Regions from separate parts of the Caulobacter sp. CCNWLW153 genome, predicted to be linked through region 1. Evidence: riboswitches for the same ligand, from Rfam matches in the RefSeq annotation. Region 1 holds a riboswitch; the other holds the start of a gene.
The links. A riboswitch is a leader RNA that binds a small molecule or an ion and turns the genes downstream of it on or off. The one in region 1 is predicted to bind glycine.
Positions count from the first base shown of each region.

Region 2: it holds a riboswitch for glycine, as region 1 does, so the genes downstream of both, gcvT (glycine cleavage system aminomethyltransferase GcvT) here and V6S85_RS13730 (TonB-dependent receptor domain-containing protein) in region 1, are expected to answer to the same signal.

Region 1 is NZ_JBAKFV010000008.1:30,826-39,934, forward strand. It holds gene V6S85_RS13710 (hypothetical protein) at 1-209, shown strand, start outside; gene V6S85_RS13715 (sensor histidine kinase) at 206-1,570, opposite strand; gene V6S85_RS13720 (response regulator transcription factor) at 1,567-2,229, opposite strand; gene V6S85_RS13725 (ABC transporter substrate-binding protein) at 2,287-3,363, shown strand; glycine riboswitch at 3,630-3,718, shown strand; glycine riboswitch at 3,722-3,814, shown strand; gene V6S85_RS13730 (TonB-dependent receptor domain-containing protein) at 3,951-6,659, shown strand; gene V6S85_RS13735 (S9 family peptidase) at 6,822-8,771, shown strand; tRNA gene V6S85_RS13740 (tRNA-Arg) at 8,858-8,934, opposite strand.
Region 2 is NZ_JBAKFV010000015.1:36,069-45,177, forward strand. It holds gene V6S85_RS20975 (TonB-dependent receptor) at 1-307, opposite strand, end outside; gene V6S85_RS20980 (dihydrofolate reductase family protein) at 646-1,227, opposite strand; gene V6S85_RS20985 (site-specific DNA-methyltransferase) at 1,440-2,522, shown strand; gene V6S85_RS20990 (hypothetical protein) at 2,533-2,925, shown strand; glycine riboswitch at 3,117-3,208, shown strand; gene gcvT (glycine cleavage system aminomethyltransferase GcvT) at 3,367-4,479, shown strand; gene gcvH (glycine cleavage system protein GcvH) at 4,495-4,860, shown strand; gene gcvPA (aminomethyl-transferring glycine dehydrogenase subunit GcvPA) at 5,036-6,379, shown strand; gene gcvPB (aminomethyl-transferring glycine dehydrogenase subunit GcvPB) at 6,376-7,947, shown strand; gene V6S85_RS21015 (hypothetical protein) at 8,079-8,492, shown strand; gene V6S85_RS21020 (hypothetical protein) at 8,514-8,954, shown strand.

The DNA of each region.
Region 1 (9,109 bases):
GCGAGGGCGAGGCCATGGCCCTGGCCTTGCGCAACGTCTTCGGCTGCCCCCCGGCCGCCAACGAGGACGCTGTGACCGTCGAGTCCGGCTTCCTGAAGGCCTATTGCGAGCCGGAGCCGGCGCCGGTCCAGCCCGCCGCGCCCGCCGCCGAAAAGCCGGCCGGCGCCCGCCTGGACGACATCTTCCGCCGCATGGTCGCGCGGGCCTAGTCGGCCGCGGCGAACCGCAGTTCCACCACCAGTCCCGGCCGCGGCGCGCGCGTGCGCGCGGCCAGGCCGATGCCGAGGCGCTGGGCGATCGAGCGCACGATCGCCAGCCCAAGCCCGGCGCCGTTCGCTTCGGTCTTGCTCCTGCCCCGGAAGAACGGGCTGAAGATACGGCCGATCTCCTCGGGCGCGACGCCGGGGCCGTGGTCCCACAGCGTCAGCCCCAGCGACGGGCCTTGCGCCGCGACCGCCAGCGACACGCTGCCCCGCCCGTAGGCGCAGGCGTTGAACACCAGGTTGCGCAGCAGTTCGCCCACCAGCACCGCGTTGCCGGCCGCGATGGCGCTCTCGGGCAGGCGGCGGCGGAAGATCACGTCCGGATAGTCGCGGGCCACCTCGGCGGCGATGGTCTCGACCAGCAGCCGCAGGTCGCTCGTTCCCTCGACGGCGATCGCCTCCGAGCGGGCCAGGGCCAGCAGCTGGCTGAGCACCTGCCGCAGGTTGGCGGCGGCGGCCATCGAGTCCTTCAGCAGCGACTTCTGCGGTTCGGTCTCGATCGTGCGCTCGACCAGGGCCAGGTTGGCGATGATCACCGACAGCGGCGTGCGCAATTGGTGCGAGGCGTCGGCCGAGAACCGCTCCAGCGCCTTGGTGAAGCGCTCCAGGCTCGGCATCAGGCGGTTGAAGGCCGCCACCACCGGCGACAGCTCGGCCGGGGCGTCCAGGTCGCGCACAGGCGCGAAGTCGGGCCGCGAGGACTGGGCGCGGCGGGTCAGGTCGGCGGTCAGGCTGCGTAAGGGGGCCAGGCCCCAGGTCACGGCCGGGATGACCAGGGCTGCGGCGACCAGCACCAGCAGCAACGGCAGGATGATGAAGTTGAACTGCAACTCGCGCACGCTGGCGCGGCGGGAGTCCAGGCTCTGGGCCACGGCGACCACGACGGGGTCGGCCACGCCGGGCACCATCACCGTCGCCTGGGCGATGCGCACGGGATAGCCGCGCATGTCTGCATAGGCGAAGTCGGTCTCGTTGGGCGGCGGGGCCGGCGGGTGGGGCAGGTCGTCATAGCCGGTCACCAGCCTGGGGCCCTGCCGCACGGCGTAGAACACCGCATCGCGCTCGGGGCTGTCGAGCAGGCCCAGCGACCAGGGGGGCAGGGCGACCTTGGCGCGGCCGTCCTCGGCCCCGATCTGGGCGACGATCGAGGCCACCGAGCCGGCCAGCAGCCGGTCGGAGGTCTTTTCCACCACCTGGTGGGCGGCCAGGGCGCCGGCCAGGGCCAGCGCCGCGCCCAGCAGGGCCAACGGCGCCACCTGGGCGATCAGCAGGCGGGCGACGAGGCTGGGCGGACGCCGCCGCCTCACGGATCCAGCCGATAGCCGGCGCCGCGCAGGGTCTGCAACTGCGGGCCATCGGGCAGCAGCTTGCGGCGCAGCCGGCCCACATGCACCTCCAGCGCGTTGGGCGAGGCGGGCTGCTCGTCGGGAAACACCTCGGCCGCCAGCTGGCCGCGGTCGACCACCCGCCCGGGGCGCATGGCCAGGGCCTTGAGCGCGGCCCATTCGCGGGGGCGCAGGTCCAGCCGCCGCTGGCCGACCCAGGCCGCGCCGGCCTCCCAGTCGCAGGTCAGCGAACCCAGGGTGACGATGCGGGCGGCATAGCCGCTCTTGCGGCGGACCACGGCGCGCACCCGGGCCACCAGCTCGAACGGGTCGAAGGGTTTGAGCACGTAGTCGTCGGCGCCCATGTCGAGGCCGGCGATGCGGTCCTGCACGGCGTCGCGGGCGGTCAGCACGACGATCGGGGTGGAAAAGCCCTCGCGACGCAGGCGCGACAGGATCTCGAAGCCGTCGATGTCGGGCAGGCCGATGTCTAGGATCATGGCGTCGAAGTCGCCGGGCAGGGCCAGGGCGAGGGCGGCCTCGCCGGTCTCGGCGCAGACGGCCTCGTGGCCCTCGCTCTCGAGGGTGGCGGTCAGCGAGCGGCGCAGAGGCGGATCATCCTCGACAACGAGTATCTTCATCGGGGATGTAGCGGGTCACGACGCGAAACGAGGGGAGCGCCGACCATCCGACGCCGATTGACAGTCGAGGTCAAGAGACGCCGGGCGCTGGGCCTGATCGGCGCGGCAGGGCTGGCCGCGCTGGCGACCGGGTGCGCGCCGCGCGTCGAAGGCCAGGCGACCAGCGGCTGGGACGTCATGGGCGCGCAGCGCGAGGGCGAGGTCGTCGTCTATGTAAACACCGGCGTCTACGGTCCGGTGGCGGAGGGGTTCCGCAAGCGTTTTCCCAAGATCAAGCTGACCATGGTCGAGGTCGCCGCCCGCCCGCTGCAGGCGCGGGTGATGGCCGAGACCGACAGCGGCGCACCGGTCGCCGACGTGGCCTGGAGCTCGTCGATGGACATCCAGGTCAAGCTGATCAACGACGGCTACGCCCAGACCTACCGCAGCCCCGAGGCCCGTCACCTGCCGGCCTGGGCGGTATGGCGCGACCAGGGTTTCGGGGTCACCGCCGAGCCGATCGTCTTCGCCTACAACAAGCGCCTGCTGAAGGAAGAGGACGTGCCGCGCAGCCACGCGGCGCTGCTGGCGGCCCTGCGCGACGACCCGGCCCGCTGGCGCGGGAAGGTGGCGATGTACGATCCCGAAAAGAGCGGGGTCGGCTTTCTCTACCTGTCCAGCGACACCCTGGTCTATCCGGACGCCTGGGCGCTTTACGACGCCCTGGCGGCTTCCGATCCTGGCCTCTACGTGCCGGGCGCGCCGATCCTGGCCAGCGTCACCTCGGGCAAGCACCTGCTGGCCTACGACATGAACCGCTCCTACGCCGACTGGTGGGCGCGAGGGCAGGGGCCGGACATCGGCTATGTCGTGCCCAGCGACTACTATCTGTCGATCGCGCGGGTGGCGTTCATCACCCGCGCCGCGCCGCACCCCAAGGCCGCGCGACTGTTCCTCGATTACCTGATGTCGGAGGAGGGCCAGCGGCGTCTGGCGCAGGCGCGGCTGACGCCGATCCGCGAGGGGCTGGGCGCTGCCCCGCCGCCGGGCGGGCGGCCGATCCGGGTCGGGCCGGCCCTGCTGGCCAATTTCGACCAGGGACGGCGGGCGGACATGCTGGCGCGCTGGCGTCGCGCCCGGGGTAATCGAGACTGATTGCTCTCGTTTTGGGCAATATGTGATCTTTATTTGTGCAAATCGGCCCGCTGGGCCGAGCGCCAGCCCATTTTTGCGCCGTGCGCCCGCGCCGCGAAGCTGTCACCGACCTGTCACGCGCCCCCGATCGGCTGAAACCGACGCGCGATGGCGGAACCCCCAGGGTTGATCGCCAGGAAGAACGTGCCCGCGCACCGGCCGGCACGCGAGGAAAACATGCCGTCTCCTCTGGTTTTGCCGACATCGGAACGCCCGGCCTAACTGATCCTGCTCTTGCGGAAGAGATCAGGTTCTACCCGACGCCGAAGGCGCAACCGCCCCGGAAACGCTCAGGCAAAAGGACCGCGGAGCACAAGGACGCTGGAAAGCAGGCGCGCCTCCCAGAGGAGCGTCTCGCCGAAGGAGCAAGGGCGCGGTCGCGTTCCGAATCTCTCAGGCCAACAGGACAGCGGGGGCAGAGGAACGCCTTGCGATCTGGCGGGCGGCGCATCGTGCGCCGGTGGCGGATCGCGGCTCCTGGATCGTCCAGTTCATGGGCGTTCGGGGCGGGGGCGACTGTCGACTGCATGTTTGAGAGGGGATCTCACTTGGCATTTTCACGTCACTCCCGCCGCGCCCTGCTGATCGGCGCCAGCATCCTGCCCGCGGCGCTCGCCCTGCACGGCGCCGCCCTGGCCCAGACCTCGGGCGACAAGGCCGACGACAGCGTCGGCGAGATCGTCGTCACCGCCTCGCGCATCGACCGCGCCGGCTTCCAGGCCCCGACCCCGACCGTGCGGGTCACCGACGCCGACCTCGCCGTCGGCGCGCGTCCGAACATCGCCGCGGCCCTGAACGACCTGCCGCAGTTCCGCGCCACCACCTCGGCCCAGACCACCGGCACCAACACCGGCGCCGGCAACGCGCCGCTCGACCTGCGTGGCCTGGGCATCAGCCGCACCCTGGTGCTGATCGACGGCCGCCGCTTCTCGGGCGAGAACGACCTGAACGTGGTGCCCAGCGTCCTGGTGAAAGGCGTCGACGTCGTCACCGGCGGCGCCTCGGCCGCCTGGGGCTCGGGCGCCGTGGCCGGCGTGGCCAACATCATGATCGACCGCAACTTCACCGGCGGGAAGCTGGGCGTCGAGGGCGGGATCTCGTCCTATGACGACGCCGAGCAGGTGCGCGTCGAAGGCGCCTGGGGCACCGGCTTCGCCGACGGCCGCGGCCACTTCGTCATCGGCGGCGAGTTCCTCAACAACGAAGGCGTCGTTCCCAAGAACAGCCGTCCGAACATCGGCCGCTGGGCCACCGTTCCCAACGGCGACGGCCGCTACAAGCTGGCGCCCGACGTCGGCTTCTCGAACGCGGCCTATGGCGGCCTGATCATGTCGGGCGTGCTGAAGGGCAAGGCCTTCAACCCCGACGGCAGCCTGCGCGACTTCGACTACGGCGCGGTCAGCGGCGCCAACTCGATCGGCGGGGAAGGCCCCTCGAACGACGACCTGTCGCCGCTGGTCACGCCCCAGCGCCGCTACGCCACCATGGCCAGCGTCACCTACGACCTGACCGACAGCGTCAAGCTGACCGCCGAGCTGCGCCACTCGCGGATGTGGAACGACTACGTCTGGTTCGGCGACCACAACCGCGGCAACCTGACGATCAAGGCCGACAACGCCTTCCTGCCGACCGCCGTGCGCACTGCCTTGGCCAATGCCGGCGAGACCCAGTTCACCATGGGCCGCTTCAACAGCGACCTGTCGTACTCGACCATCGACTTCGAGCGCGTGGCGACCCAAGGCACGATCGCCCTGGACGGCGCGTTCGGCGACGGCTGGCGCTGGAGCGCCTACTACAGCCACGGGGAGAACGAGAACAACATCGACACCCCCGGGTTCCTGCTGACCCAGAACTACGCCAACGCCGTGGACTCGGTGATCAGCCCGACCACCGGCCAGGCTGTCTGCCGCGTCGCCCTGACCGACCCGACCAGCAACTGCGTGCCGATCAACCTGTTCGGCGAAGGCGCGCCGTCGGCCGAAGCCATTGCCTATGTCACCGGCACGCCCAGCATGCGCGAGACCAGCAAGATCGACGTCGGCGGCTTCAGCCTGCGCGGCGAGCCCTTCGAACTGCCGGCCGGTCCCGTCTCGATCGCCGTCGGCGGCGAGGCCCGCAAGGAGTCGGTCGACCGCTCGGTCGGCGCGCTCGACACGGCCAAGGCCTTCACCTCGTTCAGCTTCTCGGCCATGTCGGGCAGCTTCACGGTCAAGGAAGCCTTCGCCGAAGTGCTGGTGCCCGTCATCCGCGACGTGCCGGTGCTCAACAAGCTGGAAGTCAACGCCGCGGCCCGCATCAGCGACTATGACACCACCGGCTCGATCTGGTCGTGGAAGCTGGGCGCGACCAACGAGTTCTTCCCGGGCTTCCGGGGCCGCATCACCCAGTCGCGCGACATCCGCTCGGCCAACCTGACCGAGCTCTTCACCACCAGCACGACGGGCTACAACACCATCGTCGACCCGGTGACCAGCTCCAGCGTCTACGTGCTGACCAACGGCGGCGGCAACCAGGCCCTGCAGCCCGAGACGGCCAAGACCTTCACCGCCGGCTTCGTCTACTCGCCGCCGCAGCTGCCGGGCTTCAACGTCTCGGTCGACTACTACAACATCGACATCGACGACGTGATCACCACGATCGGCGCCCAGGACATCGTCACCCGCTGCGCCGCCGGCAACCAGGACATGTGCTCGCGGATCACCCGCGACAGCGCCACCAACGCCATCACCCGGATCGTCTCCACCTACGTCAACCTGTCGAACTACAAGACCGACGGCGTCGACGTGGAGATGTCCTATTCGATGGACGCCTCGCGCGTGCACTCCAGCCTGGACGGCCGCCTGCGCCTGCGCACGGTCGGCACCTGGGTCAACAACCTGACCACCGACGACGGCGTCAGCGAGATCGACTACGTCCGCTCGCAGGGCTACTCGTTCGGCCTGGGCGTGCCGGAGTTCCGGGTCGTCAGCAGCCTGGACTATTCGGGTCCGGTGTTCGGGGCCAACCTGCGGGCCCGCTACATCTCGCCCGGCAACTACAACAACACCGTCGACCTCGTGAACGGCCACATCAAGGCCTACACCTATGTCGACCTGGGCGTGCGCGCCAAGCTGCCTGAGTTCAATGGCTACAACGTCGAACTCTACGCCAACGCCACGAACCTGTTCGACAAGGAGCCGCCGATCGGCTCGCTCTACTCGCCCTACTACGACGTCATCGGTCGCTACGTGACCCTGGGCGCGCGGATGCGCTTCTAGGGACGCTAAGGACCTGGCGCGCGCCGTCGCCCCCGCCGGCCGCGCCAGACCCCAGCGAGGTCCGGAGCCTTCCCCCAAGGCTTCGGACCCGGCCGATACCCGCGCCGCCGGCCGCACCCTCCGGGCCGGCGGCGCCTCACCCCCTCGATTGGTGATTTCCCCATGATCTCACGCCTTACCCTGGCGCTCGCCCTGATGGCGTCGAGCGGCGGCCTCGCCATGGCCCAAACCGCGCCCGTCGCCGCCGTTCCGGCCGCCATCGTCGCCGACGGCCTGCCGCCGGTCCCGCAGGAACTGGTCTCGGCGACCACGCCCTATCTGCAGGCTCGCCACGCCAACTTCCTGGGTTGGAACCCGGCCGACCGCTCGATGCTGATCAAGACCCGCTTCGGCGGCACCGACCAGGTGCACACGGTGGCGGGGCCGGGCGCCGACCGCCGCCAGCTGAGCTTCGAGGCCGAACCGATCCTGGCCGCCGCCCTGTCGCCGGCCGGCGACGCCCTGGTGCTGCAGAAGGACGTCGGCGGCGACGAGTTCTACCAGCTCTACCTGCTGGTCGACGGCCGTCCGCGCCTGGTCACCGACGGCAAGAGCCGCAACTGGTTCGGCGCCTGGTCGCCCGACGGCAAGCAGGTCGGCTACGCTTCCTCGCGCCGCAATGGCGCGGACATGGACCTCTATGTCGTCGACCCGCGCGATCCCAAGACCGACCGCCTGGTCGCCAAGGTCACCGGCGGCGGCTGGAACATCGCCGACTTTTCGGCCGACGGCAAAAAGGCCCTGGTGCTCAATCGCATGTCGATCAACGAGGCCATGGTCTACGAGCTGGACCTGGCCGGCGGCGCGATGACCCCGCTGACCGACCCGAAGGCCAAGGCCTCGTTCGTCGATCCGCACTACGCCCATGACGGCTCGGTGTGGCTGACCTCGGACAAGGATAGCGACTTCCTGCGCCTGGGGCGCCTGGACGCCAGGGCCAAGACCTTCGTCCCGGTCAGCAAGGAAGCGCGCTGGGACGTCTCCGACTTCGCCCTGTCGTCCGACGGCAGCTTCGCGGTCTACGCCATCAACGAGGCCGGCGTGTCGCGTGTGCGGGTGCTCGACCTGGCCAGCGGCGCGGTGCGCACCGTCGAGGGCCTGCCGGCCGGCGTCATCCCCTACAGCATCGGCCCGGCGATCGAGATCTCGCCGTGGGGCGAGATCGGCCTGTCGATGTCGTCCGCCAAGGTCGCCGGCGACGCCTTCGCGATCGACGCCAAGACGCTGAAGGTCACCCAGTGGACCCGCAGCGAGACCGGCGGCCTGGACCCCGCCAAGAACGTCGAGCCGCGCCTCGTCGAGATCAAGAGCTTCGACGGCGAGACGGTCTCGGGCTTCCTCTACCAGCCCGACCCGGCCAAGTTCCCGGGCAAGCGCCCGCTGATCGTCGACATCCACGGCGGCCCCGAAGGCCAGACCCGTCCCGACTTCCTCGGCGGCAACAACTACCTGGTCAACGAGCTGGGCGTGGCGCTGTTCTTCCCCAACGTCCGCGGCTCGTCGGGCTACGGCAAGCGCTTCGTCAATCTCGACAACGGCCCGTTCAAGCGCGAGGACTCGGTCAAGGACATCGGCGCCTTCCTCGACGCTCTCTCCACGGAGCCGGCGCTGGACGCCGACCGCTTCGCGGTCAACGGCGTCTCGTACGGCGGCTACATGTGCTACGCCTCGGCCACGCACTACAGCCCGCGCCTGAAGGGCGCCAACTGCTACGTCGCGATCTCCAACTTCGTCACGTTCCTGGAAAACACCCAGTCCTACCGGCGCGACCTGCGCCGGGTGGAATACGGCGACGAGCGCGACCCCAAGCAGCGCGCCCAGCTGATGAAGATCTCGCCGCTGACCAGCGTCGACAAGATCACCATCCCGCTGCTGGTGGCCACGGGCGGCACGGACCCGCGCGTGCCGGCCTCCGAAGCCGACCAGATGATCGCCGCCGTCCGCGCCAAGGGCGGAGCGGCCTGGCACCTGCTGGCCAAGAACGACGGCCACGTCTTCCGCAAGAAGGAAAACGCCGACTACTACTTCTGGAGCAGCATCATGTTCTGGCGAAAGACGCTGCTAGGCGAGTAGCGCCGGACGCTCAGGCCGGAGAAGAGCAGGGCGCGGGACGAGGGTTCCGCGCCTTGTTTCGTTTGGGGGGGGGCTTACAACCCACATGGCGGCCCGGGAGGGACTCGAACCCCCGACCTTCGCTTTAGGAAAGCGCTGCTCTATCCTGCTGAGCTACCGGGCCGCGTGGGCGGCGGAGAGGGTGCATAGCGCATGTTGCGCCGGGTGCGAAGCCTGAGCGTGGCGGCGGCGCGGCGGATTGTCGCAAGGGCGCGGGACGGAAACATCGCACGGCGCCGCTTCAAAGCCTTGATCTCGTTCGACTGTGGGTCGTCTGGAAGACTCTGTTAACCTTCCCG
Region 2 (9,109 bases), on a different contig from region 1:
CCTGCAGCGACAGCGACTGCTCGTTGACGCCCAGGGCGTCAATCGACTGGGCCATCACGCCAGGCAGGAAGTTCAGCGCCTTCTGCACGCTCGTGCCCGGGGGCAGCACTTCCAGGCTGGCCGGCGTCAGGGTCGAGACCGAGCGGGTCTGGCCGCTGCCGACCACCACCACGCCGTCCAGTTCGTCGGCCGCCGCAGCCGAGGCCGTGCCGGCCGTGGCGATCGCGGGCGCTTCGGCCGCGTGCACCTGGCTGGCGAGCATAAGACAGGCGGCGATAGCGAGCGCGCTCGCGGACCTCTGCAACATTCCGGCGTCCCCCCAAAGAAAAACGCCGCGGGGACTCGTGCCCACGGCGCCGTTACTCAGACGCCGCGTCTATTTCACAGGTTGATGACACTTTTTCTGCAACAGCAAAGATCGCGCCATCTACAGTCATCAGCCGCCAAAGCCGCGCGAAGACGGGACGACAACTGTTTGCGCGGGCGATGACGGTCGCCCTCACCCGCTCCCCACCGAGCTTCCCCGCGAAGGCGGCGATCCAAGCTGACGTCCAGGCCAAGGCCCGGCCGCGGAGAACCTCGCCATCACAGGGGAAGGCGGGGCGCCGAGAGAGGCAGGGAGAGCGTTCAGGCTGTGAATGCAGCTCAGGGCCCCGAAGGCCGCGCCTCCCTGGAGCGCTCCCTCCCCCGCCCCGCCTTGACCGGCAAGAGCTCGTAGTCCAGCCGCACCACCCCCATGGCCAGCGAGGCCGCGCCGCGCAGGACGAGACCCCTGGGCGGCCCCGTGCGTTCGGGAAACAGCGGCGCGCCCTCGCCCAGCAGCACGGGCGCGATCAGCAGCGACAGGCGATCCAGCGCCCCGTGCTCGGCGAAGGCGGCCAGAAGGCCAGCGCCGCCGACCACCCAGGCGTCGCCGTCGTCGAGATCGCGCAGGCGGTCGACCAGGGCCGGCAGGCCTTCGCGCCAGAACCGCACCCCGCGCTGCACCGGGTCGCCCCGCCGCGAGGTGACGACGAAGCCGCGCTTGCCGGCATAGGGCCAGCCCATGCCCAGGCTGGGGATCTGGTCATAGGTCGCCCGGCCCATGACCACCGTGCCGACAAGGTCGATGAAGGCGCCGTAGCCGGGATCCACCTTGCGGAACGGCGCCAGCCACTCGACCCCGCCGCCGGCGTCGGCGACGCGGCCGTCGAGGCTGGACGCGATGAACCCACGGATCAGCGCCATGCCCCCTCACGTCCCCCAAGGTTCTCGAACGATCCCAGCGCGGCCGAGCCCTGCGCGTCTCGGTCGAGTCCACGATAGAGAACATTTGCGGAACATCAACCACCATTAACCGCTTTTCGAATCGCGATTAACCAGTGGCTAACCATGACCGTTCATTCCCGGGTAACCACGGGACTCCATGATTCCGTTGGGTGTTTTGCAAGGAAGCGGACATGTCGTTCGGGCCGGAAACCATCATTCAGGGCGATTGCATCGAGGCGATGAACGCCCTGCCCGAGAAGTCGGTCGACCTGATCTTCGCCGATCCGCCCTACAACCTCCAACTCGGCGGCGACCTGCTGCGTCCGGACAATTCCAAGGTCGACGCGGTCGACGACCACTGGGACCAGTTCGAGAGCTTCGCCGCCTACGACAAGTTCACCCGCGAGTGGCTGAAGGCCGCCCGCCGCGTGCTCAAGGACGACGGCGCGATCTGGGTGATCGGCAGCTACCACAACATCTTCCGCGTCGGCGTGGCGGTGCAGGACCTGGGCTTCTGGATCCTCAACGACGTCATCTGGCGCAAGACCAACCCGATGCCCAACTTCAAGGGCACCCGCTTCGCCAACGCCCACGAGACCCTGATCTGGGCCTCCAAGAGCCAGAACGCCAAGCGCTACACCTTCAACTACGACGCCCTGAAGATGGCCAATGACGAGGTGCAGATGCGCTCGGACTGGACCATCCCGCTGTGCACCGGCGAGGAGCGCATCAAGGGCGCCGACGGCCAGAAGGCCCACCCGACCCAGAAGCCCGAGGCCCTGCTCTACCGGGTGATCCTGTCGACCACCAAGCCGGGCGACGTGATCCTGGATCCGTTCTTCGGCGTGGGCACCACCGGCGCCGCCGCCAAGCGCCTGGGCCGCAAGTTCGTCGGCATCGAGCGCGAGGCCGAATATATCGAGCACGCCAGGACCCGCATCGCCCAGGTGACGCCGATCGCCCCGCAGGACCTCGAGGTCATGGGCTCCAAGCGCGCCGAGCCGCGCGTGCCGTTCGGCACGATCGTCGAGGCCGGCCTGCTGCATCCGGGCGACACGCTCTACTGCGCCAAGGGCGCCCACGCGGCCAAGGTGCGCCCCGACGGCTCGATCGCGGTCGGCGACCTGACCGGCTCGATCCACAAGATCGGCGCCATGGTGCAGTCGGCCCCGGCCTGCAACGGCTGGACCTACTGGCACTTCAAGACCGACGCGGGCCTGGCCCCCATCGACGTGCTGCGCGCCCAGGTGCGCGCGGCCATGCCGCACGCCTAAGATATCAGGCGTGAAAGAAGGCCCCATCGGCGTTCGCCGCTACTGGACGATCGGCTGCCTGGCCGTCGTGCTGACCATGCTGTGCACCTCGGCCCTGCCCGACAAGGCCGGCTTTCCGCTGAACCTGGCGGGCCCGCTGGTGCAGATCGTCGGCTGCGCCGTCCTGGTGCTCATCGGCCGCCGCCGGCTGGGCGGCAAGGCCAACCTGGCCTTCATCGGCCCCGCGGCCGGCGCGATCATCGTCTGGGGCGTCTATCTGTGGACGGCGAGCTCGGGCATGGGCCCGACGGCCGGACCGGCCGCCTGGCTGGGCGTCACCCTGCTGGGCGTGGCCATGGGCGCGACACTACAGTTCCTGGTGCTGGGCTTCGTGGGCCAGGGCGGCGCGGTGAAGAAGGGCTGAGCTCCCTTCTCCCCTTGCGGAAGGTGGCGGCCGAAGGCCGACGGATGAGGGGTCTAAAGCCCTCTCCGCCAACGTCTGAGAGACCCCTCACCCGACCCGCCGCGCGGGCCACCCTCTCCCACAAGGGGAGAGGGATCCGGCGGACGACTCCGCCGCGCTTGACTCGCCGCCGACCGTCGCTCATTGAGCCCCTGACCCTCGCGGGAGACGTCGGGATTCGTGTCCCGAGGCCGAAGGCGCAACCGCCCCGGAAACGCTCAGGCAAAAGGACCGCGCGGGTTTAGGAACGCTGGAAAGAAGCCGCTCGAAAGGGCGGCTCGCCGAAGGAGCAAGGCCACTCTCAAGCAGAGGCCGGAATCTCTCAGGCCAAAGGGACAGCGGGGGCGCGACCAACCGGCGGAAGCCGGAACCGTCGCCGACCCCGTTTCGGAGCCCCGCCGCGTGTCCACCGACGATCTCAAGAAGACCCCGCTGTTCGACGCCCACGTGGCGGCCGGCGCCCGCATGGTCCCGTTCGCGGGCTATTCCATGCCCGTCCAATACAAGGACGGCGTGCTGAAGGAGCACCTGTGGACCCGCGAGCATGCGGGTCTGTTCGACGTCTCGCACATGGGCCAGGCGCGCATCCGGGGCGAGAACCCGGCCAAGAGCTTCGAGAAGGTGGTCTCGGCCGACTATCAGGGCCTGAAGGCCGGCAAGCAGCGCTACGGCGTGCTGCTGAACGCCGAAGGCGGCGTCATCGATGACCTGATGACCGCCCGCCCCGACGACGACGGCCTGTTCGTCGTGGTCAACGGCGCCTGCAAGGACAACGACTACAAGATCATCGCCGAGGCGCTGGCCGGCGAGGCCACGGTGGAGCGCCTGGAAGACCGCGCGCTGCTGGCGCTGCAGGGCCCTGAAGCCGCCGCCGTGCTGGCCGCCCACGTGCCGGAAGCCGCGCAGATGGTGTTCATGGACGCCAAGGCCCTGACCGCCTTCGGCGTCGATGCGATCATCTCGCGCTCGGGCTACACCGGCGAGGACGGCTACGAAATTTCCGTGCCCGCCGACGCCGCCGCCCGCATCTGGAACACCCTGCTGGAAGACGAGCGCGTCAAGCCGATCGGCCTGGGCGCCCGCGACAGCCTGCGCCTGGAAGCGGGCCTGCCGCTCTACGGCCACGACCTGGACGAGACCGTCTCGCCGATCGAGGCCGGCCTGAACTTCGCCGTCGGCAAGAGCCGCCGCGAGGCCGGCGACTTCCTCGGGGCCGAACGGATCGCCAAGGAGCTGGCCGGCGACTTGGCCCGCGTCCGCGTGAACCTGAAGGTGCTGGAAGGCGCCCCGGCCCGCGAAGGCGCCGAGATCGCCGACGCCGACGGAAACGTCATCGGCAAGGTCACCAGCGGCGGCTTTGGTCCCAGCTTCGGCGGCGCCATCGCCATCGGTTTCGTGCCCCCGGCCCACGCGGTGATCGGGTCCACGCTGAAAGTCATCGTCCGGGGCAAGCCGGCGGCCGCAGAGGTCGTCGCCTCCCCGTTCGTTCCCACCCGTTACGTCCGCAAACTCTAGATCCAGGGCCAGACCATGCGCTTCACCAAGGACCATGAATGGGTCGCCGTCGAAGGCGACATCGCCACCGTCGGCATCACCGCCTACGCCGCCGAGCAGCTGGGCGACGTGGTGTTCGTCGAAGTTCCGGAAGTCGGCAAGACCGTGGCTCAAGGCGAAGGCCTGGCCGTCGTCGAGAGCGTCAAGGCCGCCTCGGACGTCTACGCCCCGGTGTCGGGCGAAGTGGTCGAGGCCAACGCCGAGCTGGGCGATGCGCCCGAGACCGTCAACGCCCTGCCGGAAAGCGGCGGCTGGTTCGCCAAGCTGAAGCTGTCCAACCCGGCCGAGGTCGACGCCCTGATGGACCGCGACGCCTACGAGGCGTTCCTGGCGACGCTTTAAGGAAGAACCCTTCCCCCTTGATGGGGGAAGGGCAGGGTTGGGGGTGACCCCACCGACTCTAGACTTGGAGCGTGGCGGACGCCGAAACCGCTGACACTTTCGGCTGCCACGCTCTGGAGACACCCCCATCCCCGCCCCTTCCCCCATCAAGGGGGAAGGGAGAAGGACCTGATTGATGCGCTACCTCCCCCTGACCCCCGAAGACCGCGCCGACATGCTCGGCGTGATCGGCGCGGGCTCGATCGACGAGCTGTTCGTCGACGTGCCGGCCGTCGCCCGCCGCAGCGAGCCTGTGGACCTGCCCCATCACGCCGGCGAGATCGAGGTCGAGCGCGAGCTCCTGCGCCTGTCGCGCCGCAACCGCTCGGCGGCCGAGGGGCCGTTCTTCGTCGGGGCCGGGGCCTATCGCCACCACGTGCCGGCCACGGTGGACCACATCATCCAGCGGTCGGAGTTCCTGACCAGCTACACGCCCTACCAGCCGGAAATCGCCCAGGGCACGCTGCAGGTGCTGTTCGAGTTCCAGAGCCAGGTCGCCGCCCTGACCGGCATGGATGTGGCCAACGCCTCGCTCTATGACGGCTCGACCGCCACGGCCGAGGCCGTGATGATGGCCCAGCGCGTCACCCGCAAGAACAAGGCCGTGCTGTCGGGCGGCGTCCACCCGCAATATGTCGGCGCGGTCGAGACCCTGGCCCACGCCGCCGGCGTCACCACCCTGCGCCTGCCGGCCGCCATCGACGCCGAGGACGCGGTGATCGCCGCCATCGACGCCGACACCGCCTGCGTCGTCGTGCAGACCCCCAACGTGTTCGGCACGGCCACCGACGTTTCCAAGATCGCCGAGGCCGCCCACGCCGCCGGCGCCCTCCTGATCGTGGTCACCACCGAGGCCGTCTCCTACGGCCTGCTGAAGTCGCCGGGCGCCATGGGCGCCGACATCGCCGTGGCCGAGGGCCAGTCGATCGGCAACGGCCTGAACTTCGGCGGCCCGTATGTCGGCCTCTTCGCCTGCCGCGAAAAGTTCGTGCGCCAGGCCCCCGGCCGCCTCTGCGGCGAGACGGTGGACGCCGACGGCAAGCGCGGCTTCGTGCTGACCCTGTCGACCCGCGAGCAGCACATCCGCCGCGACAAGGCCACCAGCAACATCTGCACCAACAGCGGCCTGTGCGCCCTGGCCTTCTCGATCCACATGAGCCTCTTGGGCGAGCAGGGCCTGCGCCAGCTGGCCTCGCTGAACCACCAGAAGGCGCTGGCCACGGCCAAGGCCCTGGCGGCCATCCCGGGCGTCGAGATCCTCACCCCGCGCTTCTTCAACGAGTTCGCCGTGCGCCTGCCCAAGGACGCCGCCGAGGTCGTCGAGACCCTGGCCGCCCACGGCGTCATCGCCGGCGTGCCCTATTCGCGCCTGGAGCCGGGCGCGGGCCTGGACGACGTGCTGCTGGTCGCCACGACCGAGACCACGCTCGACACCGACATCACCTTCTTCGCCAAGCTGCTGGCCGGAGCCGTCCAATGAGCATGAACAATGTCGGACGTCCCACCCGTCCCGAAGCCTCCAATGACGACGCCGGCTTCGCCTCCCTGTCGGGCGGCCGCGGCCTGCTGCAGGACGAGCCGCTGATCTTCGAACTGGGCGGCTGGACCAAGACCGGCGTCGACCTGCCGGACGCCGTCACCGCCGACGGCGCCCTGGCCGGCCTGACCCGCGACGACGCCATCGGCCTGCCGGGCCTGTCGGAGCCGGAAGCCGTGCGCCACTACGTGCGCCTGTCCCAGAAGAACCACGCCATCGACCTGGCGCTCTATCCGCTGGGCTCGTGCACGATGAAGCACAACCCGCGCCTGAACGAGAAGATGGCGCGCCTGCCGGGCCTGTCGGACATCCACCCGCTGCAGCCGCAGTCGACGGTGCAGGGCGCGATCGAGCTGATGGACCGCCTGGCCCACTGGCTGAAGACCCTGACGGGCATGCCCGCGGTGGCCCTGAGCCCCAAGGCCGGCGCCCATGGCGAGCTGTGCGGCCTCCTGGCCATCCGCGCCGCCCACGAGGCGGCCGGCAACGGCCACCGCAAGACCGTGCTGGCCCCGACCAGCGCCCACGGCACCAACCCGGCCACGGCGGCCTTCTGCGGCTACACGGTCGTCGAGATCGCCCAGACCGACGACGGCCGCGTCGACCTGGCCGACCTGGAGTCCAAGCTCGGCGACCACGTGGCCGCGATCATGGTCACCAACCCCAACACCTGCGGCCTGTTCGAGCGCGACGTGGTCGAGATCGCCCGCCTGACCCACGCGGCGGGCGCGTACTTCTACTGCGACGGCGCCAACTTCAACGCCATCGTCGGCCGGGTGCGCCCAGGCGACCTGGGCGTCGACGCCATGCACATCAACCTGCACAAGACCTTCTCGACGCCCCACGGCGGCGGCGGTCCGGGCGCGGGTCCGGTGGTGCTGAGCGAGGCTCTCGCCCCGTTCGCCCCCACCCCGTGGGTGGTGCATGACGAAAACGGCTACAAGCTGATCGAGGAAGCCGAAGGCGTCGCCGCCCAGGCCTTCGGCCGGATGAGCGCCTTCCACGGCCAGATGGGCATGTACGTGCGCGCCTACGCCTACATGCTCAGCCACGGCGCCGACGGCCTGCGCCAGGTGGCCGAGGACGCGGTGCTGAACGCCAACTACGTCAAGGCCCGCCTGTCGGACCTGATGAGCCCGGCCTTCCCGGAAGGCCCGTGCATGCACGAGGCGCTGTTCGACGACGCCTGGCTGGAAGACACGGGCGTCACCACGCTCGACTTCGCCAAGGCGATGATCGACGAGGGCTTCCACCCGATGACCATGTACTTCCCGCTGGTGGTGCATGGCGCGATGCTGATCGAGCCGACCGAGACGGAGTCGAAGGCCGAGCTCGACCGCTTCATCGACGCCCTGCGCCTGCTGGCGGAGGCGGCCAAGGCGGGCGACACGGCCCGCTTCAAGAACGCCCCGCACCTGGCGCCGCTCAAGCGCCTGGACGAGACGCTGGCGGCCCGGAAGCCGAAGTTGAAGTGGAAACCTGTGGCCCCCGCGCCACTCGCCGCGGAATAGCTGCAACAGCAGCACGAAAGCGGAACGGGGCGCCTTTACGGAAGGGCGCCCCGTTTCCATATGCAGCTTGTGAGACGAGGGGGCCGGTCTTTTTCCGGAAACCGGCGGACCACAAGCCCCGTTCAGCCCCCATGAACTTCGCCATCGCCATGACGCCCGTGCGCTTTTCCGCCGCCGACGAACTCGCCCGCGAGCTTCTCGGGCGGATCATTCGCGCGGCCCTGGTGCTGCTGGGCCTGGTGTTCATCGCCGCGGGCTTTCTGATCGCGCCCCTGCCCGGCCCGATGGGCCTGCCGCTGACGGTCATCGGCCTGATGCTGGTGCTGCGCAACTCGTTCAAGGCCCGCAAGCAGTTCGTCCGCTTCCAGCACGCCCACCCCAAGCTGGTGTTCCCGCTGCGCCGCCTGCTGCGCCGCGAGCCCGAGGTGGTGCTGGTGGCCTGGCAGCAGGCCCTGCGGATCGAGAAGCTGGTCATCCCGCGCCGCTGGCGCGTGGCCAAGCGCTGGCGCAAGGCGCTCAAGCGCCGGGGCCAGCGCGCGGTCTAGGGCCCCCGTGAGCCCGCTCCAGTGACCCGGCGCGACCCCAGGGTCGTCCGCCGCCTTTCCAGCCTCCGTCGCCGCCGGCTGGCGTTCGTCGTGCGCGAGACCTTCGCCCGCGTGGCCCGGATCCTGCTGATCGCCCTGGGCGTGCTGATCCTGCTGGCCGGCGCGGTGCTGACGCCGCTGCCCGGCCACGTGGGCCTGCCCCTCCTGGTGATCGGGCTGATGGTGGTGCTGCGCAACTCGTTCCAGGCCAAGCGCCGCTTCATCCGCTGGCAGCGCCGTCACCCCAAGCTGATCTTCCCCATCCGCCGCCTGATGCGCCGAGAACCGGAGATCCTGCTGGTGGCCTGGCAGCAGCTGCTGCGGTCCGAGAAGGTGGTGCTGAGGCGGCCGGGCTGGCGAGTGCTCAAGCGGGGACGCAAGGCTGTGAGGAAGGCGCTGAGGCGGCGGCAGGCGGCGGGCTGAGGCCCAGCCCCAACCGCCCGTCATTCCCGCCCTTGTGGCGGGAACCTCTGGTTCCGTCCGCACGTGAAGCGCCAGCGGCGTGCTCAGCACGCCGCCCCTACCGCCCTTGCGACTGACAGAGGGTTCCCGCCACAAGGGCGGGAATGACGGGAGAA